Regions from separate parts of the Intrasporangium calvum DSM 43043 genome, predicted to be linked through region 1. Evidence: predicted binding sites of a transcription regulator. Region 1 holds the regulator's gene; the other holds the start of a gene.
What was found. Region 1 encodes LexA, which represses DNA repair genes until DNA is damaged. Its sites were predicted from a motif close to TCGAACANNTGTTCGA; they were not measured.

Region 1 (7,097 bases):
GTCCGTTGGGCCAGCAGCTGGTCGGTACCACCTGCCTGCCGAACCTGGTGCCGGGGGTGCGCCCGGTGCCGACGGTCGAGATGATCGTGGCGGCGTTCCACCAGACGCGGTGGGCGACCGCGCGGGTGGCCACCCAGCCGGAGGGGAACACGACGCTGGTCAACCTCGAGACCTTCTACCGGGTGCAGTGGTCGAGGGAGGGGTTCGAGCCGGGTGAGGTCGACACGGTCGACCCGGCGCGGATGTATGGCTACCGGGTGCAGATCCGGCCCCGGCTGGTCAGCTACCGCTACCACTTCGGGGACGGGGACTCGTTCGGGCCGACCGACTCGCCGGGCGGGACCTTGAACCGTACTGAGGTTCCCGGAGGGTGGGTTGTTACGCGACCTCCGGGATGGGGGTCACGGTCGTAGCCTGCCGGTGAAGGTGCTCGAACTCAACCGGGGGCAGGTACCCGATCGAGGAGTGCAGCCGCCGGGCGTTGTACCACTGGACCCAGCGGGCGACCTGCCACTCGACCTCGCGGCGGTCCTTCCACGCGGGACCGGGCAGGTCGATGGCCTCGGTCTTGAACAGCCCGATGGTGCTCTCGCAGAGCGCGTTGTCGAGCGCATCGCCGACGGTGCCGATCGAGCCGGCGATGCCGGCCTCGAGCAGCTCAGCGGTGAACGCGATCGAGGTGTACTGGCTCCCGGCATCCGAGTGATGGACCAACCCTGTTGCATCCCAGTGCGATTGGTGACGCTGACGCAGGCTGAGGGCTTGGCGCAGCGCGTCGGTCACCATCGAGGTGTGCTTGCTCGTGGTCACCCGCCAGCCCAGAATCCGGCGGGAGAACACGTCCACGACGAACGCCACGTACACGAACCCGGCCAGCGTCCACACGTAGGAGAAGTCGGCCACCCACAGCTGGTCCACCCGAGTGGGCACGTCCCAGCCCCGCTTGACCAGGTCCGGGTGCCGGGCCGCCGCCTCATCCCGCCGGGTCGTCACGGTGTGGTGCGTTCCTCGGCGTACCCCGCGGATCCCGGCGATCCGCATCAGCCGCGCCACCTGGTCGCGGCCCACGCCAAGGCCGGCACGGCGCGCCTCGTGATAGAGCTTGCGCACCCCGTAGACACGCCAATTCTGTTGCCACAGTGTGAAGATCGCGTTGACCAGATACGCCTCCTCGAGCGCCGCATCGCTGAGCGGGCAGGCCTTGCGGGCGTAGTAGGTGCTCGGCGCGATCTTCATGCCGTGCTCGGACAGCACGGTACAGATCGGCTCGACGCCGAAGCGGGCCCGGTAGGTGTCGATGTAGGCCACGATCACCGCAGTCGGCGGTCGAGCTCCGCCTGAGCGAAAAACGCCGAGGCGGTCTTGAGGATGTCGTTCGCGCGCTCGAGCTCGGCGACCCGACGCTTGAGTGCACGCACCTCCTCCGATTCCGCCACTCGAGCCGAGGCCGCCGGGCGGGAACCCGCGGCCCGTTCCTCGGCCTCGACCCAGTTGCGGATCGTGGCCTGGTTGATGTCGAGCAGCGCGCCGACCTGACGACGCGCCTCGACCTTCGCCTCCCCGTGCTGCTCGAGCCGGTCCAGGTACATCCGGACCGCCCGCTCACGGGTCGCCTCGTCGAACTTCTTCGGTGCAGGCATGAGAACAGTCTCCCTTGCTAGATCAACACCCTCCGGGAAACTCAGGACGATTCACCTACCCGCACGGGCAGGTGGTGCACACCTATTTGGAGGCGGGTCAGTTCGCCTCGTTCGTGCAGGTGCGGTTCGGGGCGCAGTTCCGGGTCAACGGGGGGCCGTGGATCGAGGTCCCGGACCAGGTCACGGTGCGCCAGCCGGCCACCACGATCACCGTCAAGCAGGCCCGGTCCGTCCTGGTCAACCAGTGACCCGGCACGAACTGCACACTCGAGCGCTGGTGGCGAAGAACTGCACACTCGACGATTGGGGCTGCCTGTCGCACTGACCTGCCAGGCGGGTCAGTGCGACAGCTAGGGCAGCCGGGGCTCCCTTGCCTGAGTGCCGGGCGGCCGGGGCTCCCGCGCTTGGGTGTCGGGCGCCGAGAACCGCTCGAAGGGAATGATCTCGACGACATCGGCGGCTCCTTCGGCAGCGACCTTGTCCTTACGGGTCGGGTAGTCCCAGAGCTCGGCTGTCTGCAGACCCCAGAAGACCAGGAAACTGAGGATGACCACGACCTCGAGGATGAGGATGACGTAGTTCCCGGTCAGGCCCATCAGGTGAAGGACGACCGTCACGCCGATCAGGGCCACCATGACGGCTGCGACCAGGCTGTACCGGTTGACCCAAGCGCGTGGCCCCTGCTCAGGCTCCCGCCCCCCTGGTGGAGTCGGTGCGGACCGGAGCTCATCGGACTGCTGCTCAGCCCGGCTGAGGCCACGAGCGTTGGCGATCATCACGCCGATGACACCCAGCACCATGGTGATCGCGGCGACCCCGTGGCTCACGTCCTTGAAGGTGTCCGGCCAGAAGAGGAAGAGACCGAGCTCGACAGCGAGGATCACCAGACAGATCCATGATGCGCGCCGTGCCCACTGAGCCACGTGACCGTTGAGCGGCGTGGGAGCCTCGTCGGCGGGCTGCATCGGGAGCTCGAGATCCTTCTGGGTGCTCGTGGCGCGCCGACGGTCCCGGCGGACGAGCAGCCACTTGGCGAGCACGGCCAGCGCCGTGGCGATGAGGAGCGTGGTGATGTTGTTGCGCACGGCAGCGGCGGTGAGATCGAGGTTCTGCACGGGGTACTTGGAGCCGCACCCGGTGTCGACGACGGTCGGGACGAGCGCGACGACGAAGGCCATGAAGCCTGAGAAGTCGAGCAACACGTCCTCGAGCGGGTCGTTGCCCTTGTAGACGATGAGGCACGCCCCGACAGCGAACAGCCCGCCGATGAAGGCACCTCGCGCCGGGGTGTGGTAATACGCGCTGATCGAACCGAGGAGGCACGGCTCGCCGCGGAAGGTCTCCAGCCCCACCGCGATGAGCAGCGTCAGCAGCAGCGGGATCGTCGCCAACCGCAGGTAGCGATACGTGTTCAGCACGGCGGCCTCGTGCGACTGCCTCATGACTGCCCTCCCGAGTGTGCAGGCCTGGTGACGGTCAGAGTCTGGCGTGGCTCGACGTGATACGCACCCCGAGCGGGACCGGGCCGGTGTACGGGACTGAGCTCAGCGGCATACGGACTGGGCTCAGACCCGGCGCAGGACCGCGGTGACCTTCCCGAGAACGGTGGCGTGGTCTCCGTCGATGGGGGAGAACTCGGGGTTGTGCGGCAACAGCCACACGTGGCCGTCCTTGCGCTTGAACGTCTTCACGGTGGCCTCGCTGTCGAGCAGCGCCGCGACGATGTCGCCGTTCTCGGCGGTCGGCTGCTGGCGCACGACGACCCAGTCGCCGTCGCAGATGGCCGCCTCGATCATCGAGTCGCCGACGACCTTCAGAAGGAAGAGGTTGCCCTCGCCGACGATCTGCCTCGGCAGGGGGAAGACGTCCTCGACGACCTCCTCAGCGAGGATCGGCACGCCCGCAGCGATCTGGCCGAGGACCGGGACGTAGGCGGCGGCCGGCCTGGCATCGCCCGAGTCGGTCTCGGTGTCGTACTGGGCGCCGGACCCGGACTCGACGCCGGATGTCCCTCGGCGACGGCCCGAGGATGCCGGACCCGCGTCGGGAGAGACGATCTCGAGCGCGCGCGGCCGGTTGGGGTCGCGCCGCAGGTAGCCCTTCGCGACGAGGGCGTTGAGCTGGTGGGAGACGCTCGAGGGGCTCGACAGCCCGACGGCATCGCCGATCTCCCGCATGCTGGGCGGGTAGCCGCGGCGGTCGACCGAGTTGCGGATCACCTCGAGCACCCGACGCTGACGGACGGTCAGCCGGTCTCCCTTGTCCCGGTCGGGAAGCTCGGTCACGCCCATGGTGATCCCCTTCGTCATGCTCACGCGGCTGCTTGGTGGCGACTCGTCTCAGGCTGTCACAACAGGCACTGTCGGTGGTGACTGGTGTGCTTCCTGTTGTGGATGAAGCCTAGGGGGCTTCGAACACAGTTGCCAAACATTTGTTCGACGTGTCGCTCGACAATCTTCGGGGTGACGTGTTAGAAATTCGTACAGGCGTTCTATCGAACACCCGTTCGCAGTGAGGGAGGCACCATGGCCGCACAGGTTCTCGAATTCCTGGTTCCGGTCGAGCCAGCACCGGTGGCACGGCCGCGACTCGTGCTCGTGCCGCCCGTGACCGAGCCCACCTACCGGCTGACTCGACGGGGTCGGGTGGTCGTCGCCTTCTTCGTCGCACTGCTCGTCGCCGCGCTCGGCCTGGCCCTCGCGGGGCAGCTGGCGTCGGCGTCCGGACAGCCCGAGTCGGTCACCGTCGAGGCCGGGCAGACATTGTCCGAGATCGCCCTCCGAGAGCTTCCGCAGCTGCCGATCGCAGCCGGCGTCGTCGAGCTCCAGCTGGCCAACAACCTCTCCACCTCCTACGTCCATGCTGGGCAGACGCTCGTCATCCCTGAGCTCTGAAACAGCCCTCGGGCCGTATGCCGCTCAGCTGGCTCCTGTTTGCGCGCTGAGTGCTGCTTGGCTCCCCTGATCGGCCGCGTTGGCTCCACCTTCAGCGGCTGGTGCACCGGCGCTTCGACCCCGCCGGGGCACCCGGAGCGCCGCACCCTCGCCGTGACCGGCGTCGGTGCGGCGTTCTCGTGTCTGGCACCGGGTGGCGGGTGGGGGGCGGCCTGTGGACAAGACCTCCGGCGGAATCGGCGCTTTTTCCTAGCCTCGTCGGGATGGGGCTGGGAGGAGTCTGCAGATGAGATTTGAGGTGGAGCCCGACGCGCTCGTGCGCGACTCGGGCAGGTTCGGCGAGGCTGTCCGGGCGTTGGACGGCGTGGACGTCGGGAGTGCCGTGGCACCGGTGGCCCAGGCCTTTCCTGGGGGTCTGACCGCTGCGGCGATCCGGGAGCTCGGCGTGGCGTGGGGTGACCGGCTGCTGCGCGCCCGGCTCGGCCTCGCGAGGGTCGGGATGGACCTCGCGGCAGCGGGGGAGTCCTACGCCGTCGTCGAGCAGGTGGCGCGCCGCGCCGTCAGCGGGTCCGGTGAGCTTCCGTGACCCGGCAGCTCGGCGTCCGGGACATCAGGGCCTTTCGGCCCGCACTGGTCCTCGAGGTGGTCCACCGGCTCGAGATCCAACGGCGACGTGTCATGGGGGCTGCCGACGCGGCTCTGCGTGCCCGGGCCGCGGGACGCGAGTGGCGGGGGCGGGCGGCGACGTCGGCGAGCCAGGCCCAGTCGGGGGCGGTGGCACTGTTGGGTGACGTGTCGGCCCGCATGGGGGTCACGGCGTCGGTGCTTCGCGGTCTCGCGGCGCGGATGGAGGCCTGCCTCGAGCTGGTCCACCGAGCAGAGCGGATCGCACGGGACCGAGGTGCGTGGACGGACGCGGACGGCCTCGTCCAGGTGCCCCACCGCTTCCCCACGGGCGACCCGACGATGGACGCCCATGTGGGGCGGCTGGACGCCCTGATGGTGAACGAGGTCGGGCGCTGCCTCGGCGAGGCGGTTCGGGTCGCTGCGGAGACGGATGTCGAGGTGCAGCGCCGTCTGCGCGGGGCGGTGGCCGATCCGGTGGCGCCGGCGGTCCCCGACGAGCTCGGCGTGGTGCCGCCACCGCCCGAGGGTGGGGTGGGGCGGCCGGATGGCGCGTTCGCCAACGCGGCGTGGTGGCGCAGCCTCACCGTGAGCGAGCGGCGGCGGGCCATCACCCAGCACCCGGACTGGGTCGGCCCCCGGGACGGGATCCCCGCCTGGGACCGCCACCAGGCCAACCTGATCCTGCTTGCCCGCCTCCGCGGGCCGGCGAGGGAGGCGCTCCGACGCGCCGGTTCGATCCCCCAGCGCACCGCGATACCCACCTGGGAGCGCGCGAAGTCGATCGAGGCCATCGACGCACTCCTGGCCAAGCGCGACGGGGTGACGAGGCAGCTGCTCCTCATCGACGTCTCCGGGCTGGTGGTCCGGGCCATCACCACCGTCGGAGACATCGACCGCGCCGGGCACGTCGCGACCTATGTGGGGGGGTTCTCGACGCGACCGGAGCGGGACCTGCGGGACTACGACGACCGGTTCGTCGGGATGCGGCGACTGGCGCTGACCCAGACGCGCGAGGAGGGTGACGACGGCGACGTCGCCATCGCCATCTGGTTGGGCTACCCCGCTCCCCAAGGACGTGACGGGGGATTCTCCAGCCGGTCGGTCCTGCGCGACGACACGGCGCGGGCCTGGGCCGACGACCTGGCCTCGTTCACCAACGGCATCGACGCGAGCCGGGATGCACCCGCGCACCAAGCGCTCTGGGCTCATTCCTACGGGTCGGTCGTGACCGGTTTCGCCCTGCAGCAGGTGATGCGGATGGACGACGTCGCGCTCTTCGGCTCGCCCGGGACGTCGCTCGGCTCCGTGGCGCAGGCCGGCCTCAAGCCAGGGGCCTTGAACGTCCTCGCCGCGCCGACTGATCCCGTGCCGATGACCGACTGGCACGGTCTGGACCCACGCGAGATTCCAGGTGTTGCGGCCCTCGGCGCCACTGCGGCCCTGAAGCCCGGCGCGACCAACGTGGTCCTCCGGGAGTCGTTCCTGCACGGCGACTACCTCGACGAGGGCACGACCTCCGAGTACAACCTCGCAGCGATCGCGGCCGGGCGCTCGGACCAGCGACTCCCGGCCCAGGGCGACCGACCCCTGGCCCCGATCCCGCCGCCGGCGCCGTGACCGGGCGAGAACAACCGGGCCGACCAGTGGCCCGTACGGACAACGACTCATGAAATGGAGGAAGAAGCGATGAAGGACAAAGAAGGCCGGAGACTCGTCTCGGGGAGAGGGGCCGCGGTGATCGGCTCGCTGTGGGTGCTCGGTTCGGTCGTCATGGGATGGGGAACGGCATCGACGTCGCTCGTGCCGAGGCAGTTCGAGTACACCGTTGGCTACCTTGCCCTCGGCGCCTTCCCGGCGCTCCTGCTGATCCTCGTGTGGTCCTACCTCGAGTGAGACCGGCGGGGCGGTTGGGGCGGTTGTGACGTTTGCGCAGGTC
Region 2 (7,097 bases), 600 kb from region 1:
AGGCGTCCTGCAGGCCGCTCAGCTCCCAGGCGCCGGTGGCCCGGATCGACAGCCCCTTGGGTCCGGTACGGCGCACGAGGCCCCGGCAGAGGAGCAGCCAGGAATGGAAGACCGTCGATGCATAGGGCCCCTGGACGTCCTCGAAGAAGGTGAGGTCGACGGGACCGGTCGCGTCATCGAGGGTGAGGAAGACGACGCGGCGCCCGGACCGGATGGGCGGAGTCTGCGTCGCCACCTTGACCCCCGCCACCCAGACCTCACGACCGCTCCGCCCGGACAGCAACTCGTCCGCGCGGGCCACCCCGAGGGCATCGAGCATCGGGCGGTAGAAGTCGACGACGTGACCGCTGGCATCGAGGCCGAGCACCTCGAGCTCGGCGCGAACCCGCTCGGGCCCGGTCATCTCCGGCAACCCGCTCGTCGCAGTGAGCCGGGGGGTGTCCCCGAGGTCGAGGGCGAGCTGCACCGGAACCTGTGAGGGCACCGGGGCGGGCGCCCGGGACTGCGCTGCGGCAAGGGCCCGGATGTCCCCCGACTCGGACACCGCGGTGGTCCGCCCGCGATGCGACGCGGTGGTGGTGCCCAGACCGGTCGGGGCGCGCCGGCCCACGGCCCGAGCGGACCCGCGCGTCCGACGCTGGGAGGCCGACCAGCGGTCCAGCTCGGCGACGTGGAGCAGCAGGTCGCGCCGCGTCACCCGCCCGCGCCGCCCCAGCCCGCTGCGCGACCCCGCGGCAGCGCGCTGGCGGGGACCACGGGACGCGGGTCCGTCCGACCCGGCGGAAGGCCTTCCGGCCGGCTCGCGGGAGCCGCTCCCGACGGAGCTGCCGTGGGTCGGGTCCTGACCCAGTCCACCGGGCACGAGCCCGCCCGTGACGATGTCGTGGAGGGAGTCGAAGGCCCCGGCGAGGACGAGCCGCTCCGCCGTCGGCCGGGACACGCGGGCGCGTTGCCAGAAGTCGGAGAGGCTGGCGTAGGGCTGTGCTGCGACGATGCCGGCGATCTCCAGGTCGGAGATGCCGCGCACGTCGGCGAGGGAGAGTCGGATGGCCTCGTCGCCGTCCTCGGTGCGCTCGAAGCGGTACTCCCCTGTCGAGACGTTGACGTCGAGGCCGAGGATCGTGATGCCGAAGGCCCGGGCGTCATCGAGGATGAGCCGCTTCGGGTACATGCCCGGGTCATGGGTGAGCACCCCTGCGAGGAACGCGGCCGGGTGGTGGGTCTTCAGCCAGGCGGACTGGTACGTCGGCAGGGCGAAGGCTGCCGCGTGGGCCTTGCAGAACCCGAAGGAGGCGAAGGCCTTGAGGACGTCCCAGATCCGGTCGACGTCCTCGCGGGAGTAGCCCCGGGCGAGGGCGGCCGGCCGCCACCACTTCTCGACCTTCTCCTGCCCCTGCGGGGACCCGAGCGCCCGGCGCACCTCGTCGGCCTCGGCCAAGGTCACGCCGGTCGTCTCGGCGACGAGCTTGAGCACCTGCTCGTGGAAGACGACGACCCCCTCGGTCTCCTGCAGGGCGGGCACGAGCGTGGGATGGAGGTAGGTCGGCTCCTTCCATCCCTGTCTCGCGTTGAGGAAGGGGACGATCATGTCGCTCTTGACCGGACCGGGCCGGAAGAGGGAGATGTCGATGATGATGTCCTCGAAGGTCTGCGGCCCGAACTTGCCGATGAGCTCTCGTTGCCCCGGGCTCTCGATCTGGAAGCATCCGAGCGTCCGGGTCGACCGGATCAGCTCGAAGGTCTCCGCGTCGTCGAAGGGCACACTGGCCTCGTCATCGAGGTCGACCTTGGTCCCGTCGACCCGCTCCACCTCCGCCACCGCCTGGGCCATCGCCGACTGCATCCGGATGCCGAGGATGTCGAGCTTGAGCAGGCCCAGCGCCTCGACGTCGTCCTTGTCGAACTGGCTCATCGGAAAGCCGAGCCAGCTCGCCTCGACGGGCGTCCGGTCGAGCAGGCCGGAGTCGGAGAGCACCACCCCGCACGGGTGCAGGGCGATGTGGCGCGGGAGCCCGTCGAGGCGCTCGACGATGTCGTACATCAGCTGGAGGCGGGGCACGTCGAGCCCGCTCGCGCGCAGCTCGGGCAGCTCGGCGATGGCGTTGCGGACGTTGCGGGCGGCGATGTGCGGGAACGCCTTGGCCATGGCGTCGATCTCCTGGGGCGGCAGGCCGAGCGCCGCCCCGGCGTCGCGGATCGCGTGCCGCACGCGGTAGGTGTCCATCATCGAGACGCAGGTGACGCGTTCACCCCCGAAGTGGCCGAGGACCCGTTCGTAGATCTCGGTGCGCCGGGCGGACTCGACGTCGATGTCGATGTCGGGCAGCTCCGCCCGGAGCGGTGAGCAGAACCGCTCCATGAGCAGGCCGTGCCGCATCGGCTCCACCCCGGAGATGCCGAGCAGGTAGTTGACGACCGAGCCCGCCCCCGAACCGCGCGCCGCGACCCGGACCCCCATCTCGCGGATGAGGTCGCAGACCTGCGCCACGGTGAGGAAGTACGTCGCGTACCCGAGCGTCTCGATGACCTGCAGCTCGTCCTCGAGCCGCGCACTGACCGCCGCGAGCTCGCTGGTCCCGTGGTCGGGATAGCGCGTCGCGATCGACTCGCGGCACCGCCGCGCCAGCACCGCCTGCGGGCTGACTCCGTCGCGGATGCCGAGCACACCCGGCTCGGGAAGGTGGACCGAACCGATGCCCAGGTCGGCGCGTGGGTCCTGGATGCACTCGGTGGCCAGGGCCGTCGTCCGGGCCACGAGCTCGGCAGCCAGCTGCCGGACCAGGGGACCCCCGCCCACGAGACCCGGGCCGGAGACCTGCACCACGTCACGGGCGAGGGCGTGCATGACCGGCGTGGGTGAGAGGTGCCCCGCTGTCGTGACCCGGTCGAGATGACGCTCGTCCAGCGCGACCAGGCGGCGCGCCGCGTCGAGGACGTCGACGATCGCGGCATCCTGCGGGTCGGCGTGCCGGACCGCCGCGGTGATCACCGTGGGGACCCCGACCTCCCCGGCGAGCGCGAGCATCCGGCCGGCCTGCCCGAGGCTGCCGGGGAGGTCCTCGGGACCGCCGTGGCAGACGATCTCGACGACGAGGCCGTCCCGGGGCAGCAGGTCACGCCACTGCTCGAGCAGCGCGCGGGCGAGGGAGTGTTTCTTGGCGAGCACCGCCCGGCCGACGTCCGAGTCCGGCCCGAGGAGCACCACGAGCCGGGAGGGCGCCGACCGGGTCCTCCCGGACCTCACGAGCTTGACGGCCCTCCCGGGCCTGACGGACTTCCCGGACCTGGCCGGCTCCACGGACTCGGCAACCCTCTCCCTGGGCGTCCCCTCGTCTCCTGCCGTATGCCGCTGGGCTCGCTTCCCGGGTCCCGGGTCCTCGGGAGCGGGGTTGGCGTGCTCGGCGAGCAGTCGCGCGGTCGTCACCGGATTGCCGCGTTCGCCGCTCAGGTGAGTGTCGGTGACGAAGCGGCAGAGCGCAGCCCATCCCACACCCGGCGGGAGACCGGTCCGGCTGCCCCGGGCGAGGACGGTGACCCGAGGGAGGCGTGGGTCGACGAGGGCACCCCCTCGGACGGGGGTGCGCGTGCTGCGTGCCACCGCACCCGTCGCCCCCGGGTAGCGGCGCGGCTCGATCGGGTCCGGTCCGAGGGCGAGGTCGACCCCGAGGATCGGGGCGACATCGTGGGCCAGGCACGCCGTGACGAACTTGACCGCACCGTAGAGGCCGTCACGGTCGGTGAGCGCGAGCGCCGGCTGGCCGAACGCCGCAGCCCGTTCGACGAGCTGCTCCGGCTTGGCCGTGCCATATCGCATCGAGTAGCCCGATGCGACGTGCAGGTGGACGAAGCTGTCGGTCATCAGTCGAGCCGGTCCCCCGGCGCGGGTGTGGACGATGGCGCAGCCCAACCGGAGGAGGCCCCGCCCAAAGGAACCTGGGTCTGCGCTGCCGAGGTGGAGACGAGCAGTGGGGTCGTCAGCTCCGGGAGAGGAATGGTGAGCGGGACCCCGAGAAGGTCCTGGGCGATCTCGAGGAACATCTCGGCCTGGCGGAGCAGGTCGTCGGCCTCTCGAGCGGGGATCCGTCCCCCGCGGTCGATGACCGAGCGATGAGTCGAGCAGGCCGCAAAGAAGGCCGCCCACTCGGCGAGCTCGGGCGCGACGCCGGGCAGGACCTGCCAGACGCTGCGGGGCCGCGACCGGGCCGAGGGGGTGGTCCGCGCCGCCACGATCGCGGCTGCCGCGCGAAGCGCCCCGAGATGGGCGTCCCGGTAGCGCTCGGAGGCGTCGGCCGTGCGGCACGCATCCTCCAAGGTGCACCGGGCCCGCTCGAGCAGGTCGAGCACCGCCACCGAGATGGGCGGCCGGCGAAACGGTGACGAATCGCGGTCCGGCCGGCCCCATGAGGGTGAACGTGAGGTCGAACCTGAACCTGTGGAGGGACTGGTCTGCGTTGATGCGATGGTCATCGGCGGAGCTCCTTGTCAGTCGGCCTGGGTCCGTTGGCCTGGACAGTTGGCATGCGGCCAGTTGGCTCGGGCAGCCGCACTCGTCAGTGGGACTGGTCAGTCGGCGACCCGGACGAGAGACCACCGGTCCCCCGGCGCCGACTCGTCATGGGCAAGGTCGTAGACCCCCGGCGCGAACGACGAGCCGGGACTCGCCTCGACACGCCAGACCCGCTGCTCTCTCGCCGCTGCGGCGATCGAGCTGCCCGGCCCGACGTCGGCCTCCTCCGCGTCGAGCGCGTCCCGCCACCAGGCCCGTCGCTCCCGCCACTGCGAGAGGACGTCACGCACGACATAGAGTCGGCCACGCCAGATGAAGGCCTCCGGACGCTCCGGCTCCCCTACCCTGACCTCCACGGGATCACTGAACCTGCGCACCACGACACGTCTCCTTTCGGGACACACGTCGAGGCGGGAGAACCCGACCCAGACGACCGCTGCTCCACCGCGGACCGCCCGAACACCCTGCCGACGACTTGAACCTTGTTGTGGACCTCTGCTGAACGGTGGAGTCGAGAGAGCGAGCGGCTCACGCGCTCGGACTCGCCCACCGTATCGAACACCTGTTCGATTGAGTCAGCCTAACCCGCACCACTGACAGCTGCAACCAGTCCGGGGCTGGGACGCTGGCGCTACGGTGACCCCATGTCCGACCGGAGCCGAGAGTCCGACGCCGCGACGCGCGCGTCCACGGTCCTCGACCACCCCGCCGTGGCGCGGGTGCGCCAAGCCCTCTCCGATGCGGGCGTCCAGGCCGACATCGTCGTCCTCGACGGTGCGGCCCGCACCGCGGCCCAGGCTGCCGAAGCGCTCGGCACCTCAGTCTCCGCCATCGCCAACTCCCTCGTCTTCGTCGCGACGACGACCGACCATGTGACCGTCCCGCTCCTGGTCCTGACCTCGGGCGGTCACCGCGTCGACACGGACCATCTGGCCGTCACTCTCGGCTATGCGCGCATCGCCAAAGCGGATGCGGAGTTCGTCCGGGCAGCAACGGGATTCGCGATCGGCGGGGTTGCCCCAGTCGCGCACGCAGGTGCTGTGACGACGATGGTCGACGCCTCCCTGGCCGAGCACGAGGTCGTCTGGGCGGCCGCCGGGCATCCGCACACCGTGTTCCCGACGACGCACGACGAGCTCGTCCGGGTCACCGGCGGGCGCTCCGTCACCGTGCGCTGAGGCGGGGAAGCCACGTCCATCGGACGACAACGGCCCATCGGAGCCAGCCCAGCGGCATACTGCCTGAATCGGGCCAGCTGAGTATGCGTGCTCAGGCACTACGAACGACGGTCCGACAGAGTGACAGCGCGGGCCGGCCCGCGAACGGAGGGTTGCAGGGGTGCCGTCCGCTCGCGGATCGGCCCGTGCCGTATGCCGCTGGGCCCGGCGGGTGCCCCGCCGCGGACTCGGGGTGGCTCAGAGGTTGCCGTAGACCTCGAGCGTCGCCGACGACCGGTTCATCGTGATGAAGTGGATGCCGGGCGCACCCTCGTCGAGCATCCGACGCGCCGCCTCCGTGGCGATCGCCAGACCTTCGCGACGCACCGCCTCGGCGTCGTCACGGTGGCGCTCGAGCCGGTCGATGACGGCCTGCGGCATGGGCTGCCCCGCCAGCTCGGCCATCCGGACCACCTGGCGCGCGTTGGTGATCGGCATGAGGCCGGGGACCACCGGGAGCTGAGACCCGCGACGCGCGAGCTCGTCGCGAAGTCTCAGGTAGTTGTCGACGTCGAAGACCATCTGGGTGATGGCGAACTCCGCGCCCTCCCGCTCCTTGCGCAGCAGCGTCTCGACGTCGTCCTCGACGCTCCGGGACTCGGGGTGCCCGTCGGGGAAGGCCGCGACCCCGACGGTGAAGTCACCGAGCCCCTTGATGAGCCCCACGAGCTCGTCCGCATGGTTGAGCCCCTGCGGGTGGGCGACCCACGGCTGACCGAGCCCGCCCTGCGGGTCGCCACGCAGCGCGAGGATGTTGCGGACGCCCGCCGCGGCGTAGTGGCCGACGACCTGGCGCAGCTCCCCGACCGAGTGCCCGACACAGGTCAGGTGCGCCATCGGCGTCAGCGAGGTCTCCTCGAGCACCCGCTGGGTGAGGCGGACGGTGCGGTCACGGGTGCTGCCGCCGGCTCCGTAGGTGATCGAGATGAAGCTCGGCGACACCTTCTCGAGGCTCCGGATGGCACCCCAGAGCTGCTCGGCGGCCGCGTCGTCCTTCGGTGGGAAGAACTCGAAGCTGAAGGTCGGCGTGTCCGCCTTGACCATCGCTGCGAGAGACCGCGTGAAGCGCTCTGCGCGGGTCATCGAGGAAGCCGTGCCGTGTGCCATGCCGCCACCATAGATCGGAGCGTGTCCACGGCGCCGACCCGTGCCACGGGTCGGGCGTCCACCCGCGTAGGCTGACGGCGACGTGCGGGGCAGTCCGCACGCCCAATGATGGAGGAGCGTGCGTGACCAGCCGTACCGACCGCGACGCCCTGCGCCGCCGGGTCCAGCAGGCGATCGACGCGCACATCCAGGGCTCGCGCGCCGCGCTGGCCGAGATCGGCGACGACATCGCCCCGCTCGTGGACTCGGTCTCGCGCCTGCTGAGC

Region 2: INTCA_RS09940 (YbaK/EbsC family protein) is a predicted target of LexA. The motif match lies at 5,062-5,077, and genes of this name have one in related genera.

Annotation. Positions count from the first base shown of each region.
Region 1 covers NC_014830.1:1,598,993-1,606,089, forward strand. Annotated here, with positions in the region: gene INTCA_RS07255 (hypothetical protein) at 1-413, shown strand, start outside; one part of gene INTCA_RS07260 (IS3 family transposase) at 379-1,343, opposite strand; AL1L pseudoknot at 1,222-1,353, opposite strand; one part of gene INTCA_RS07260 (IS3 family transposase) at 1,343-1,640, opposite strand; gene INTCA_RS19835 (hypothetical protein) at 1,715-1,888, shown strand; gene INTCA_RS07270 (hypothetical protein) at 1,991-3,082, opposite strand; gene lexA (transcriptional repressor LexA) at 3,206-3,949, opposite strand; gene INTCA_RS07280 (LysM peptidoglycan-binding domain-containing protein) at 4,166-4,534, shown strand; gene INTCA_RS07285 (hypothetical protein) at 4,821-5,120, shown strand; gene INTCA_RS07290 (alpha/beta hydrolase) at 5,117-6,778, shown strand; gene INTCA_RS07295 (hypothetical protein) at 6,848-7,054, shown strand.
Region 2 covers NC_014830.1:2,199,080-2,206,176, forward strand. Annotated here, with positions in the region: gene INTCA_RS09925 (DNA polymerase III subunit alpha) at 1-3,859, opposite strand, end outside; gene INTCA_RS09930 (SAV_6107 family HEPN domain-containing protein) at 3,859-4,350, opposite strand; gene INTCA_RS09935 (DUF6504 family protein) at 4,564-4,887, opposite strand; gene INTCA_RS09940 (YbaK/EbsC family protein) at 5,152-5,685, shown strand; gene metF (methylenetetrahydrofolate reductase [NAD(P)H]) at 5,923-6,831, opposite strand; gene INTCA_RS09950 (polyprenyl synthetase family protein) at 6,954-7,097, shown strand, end outside.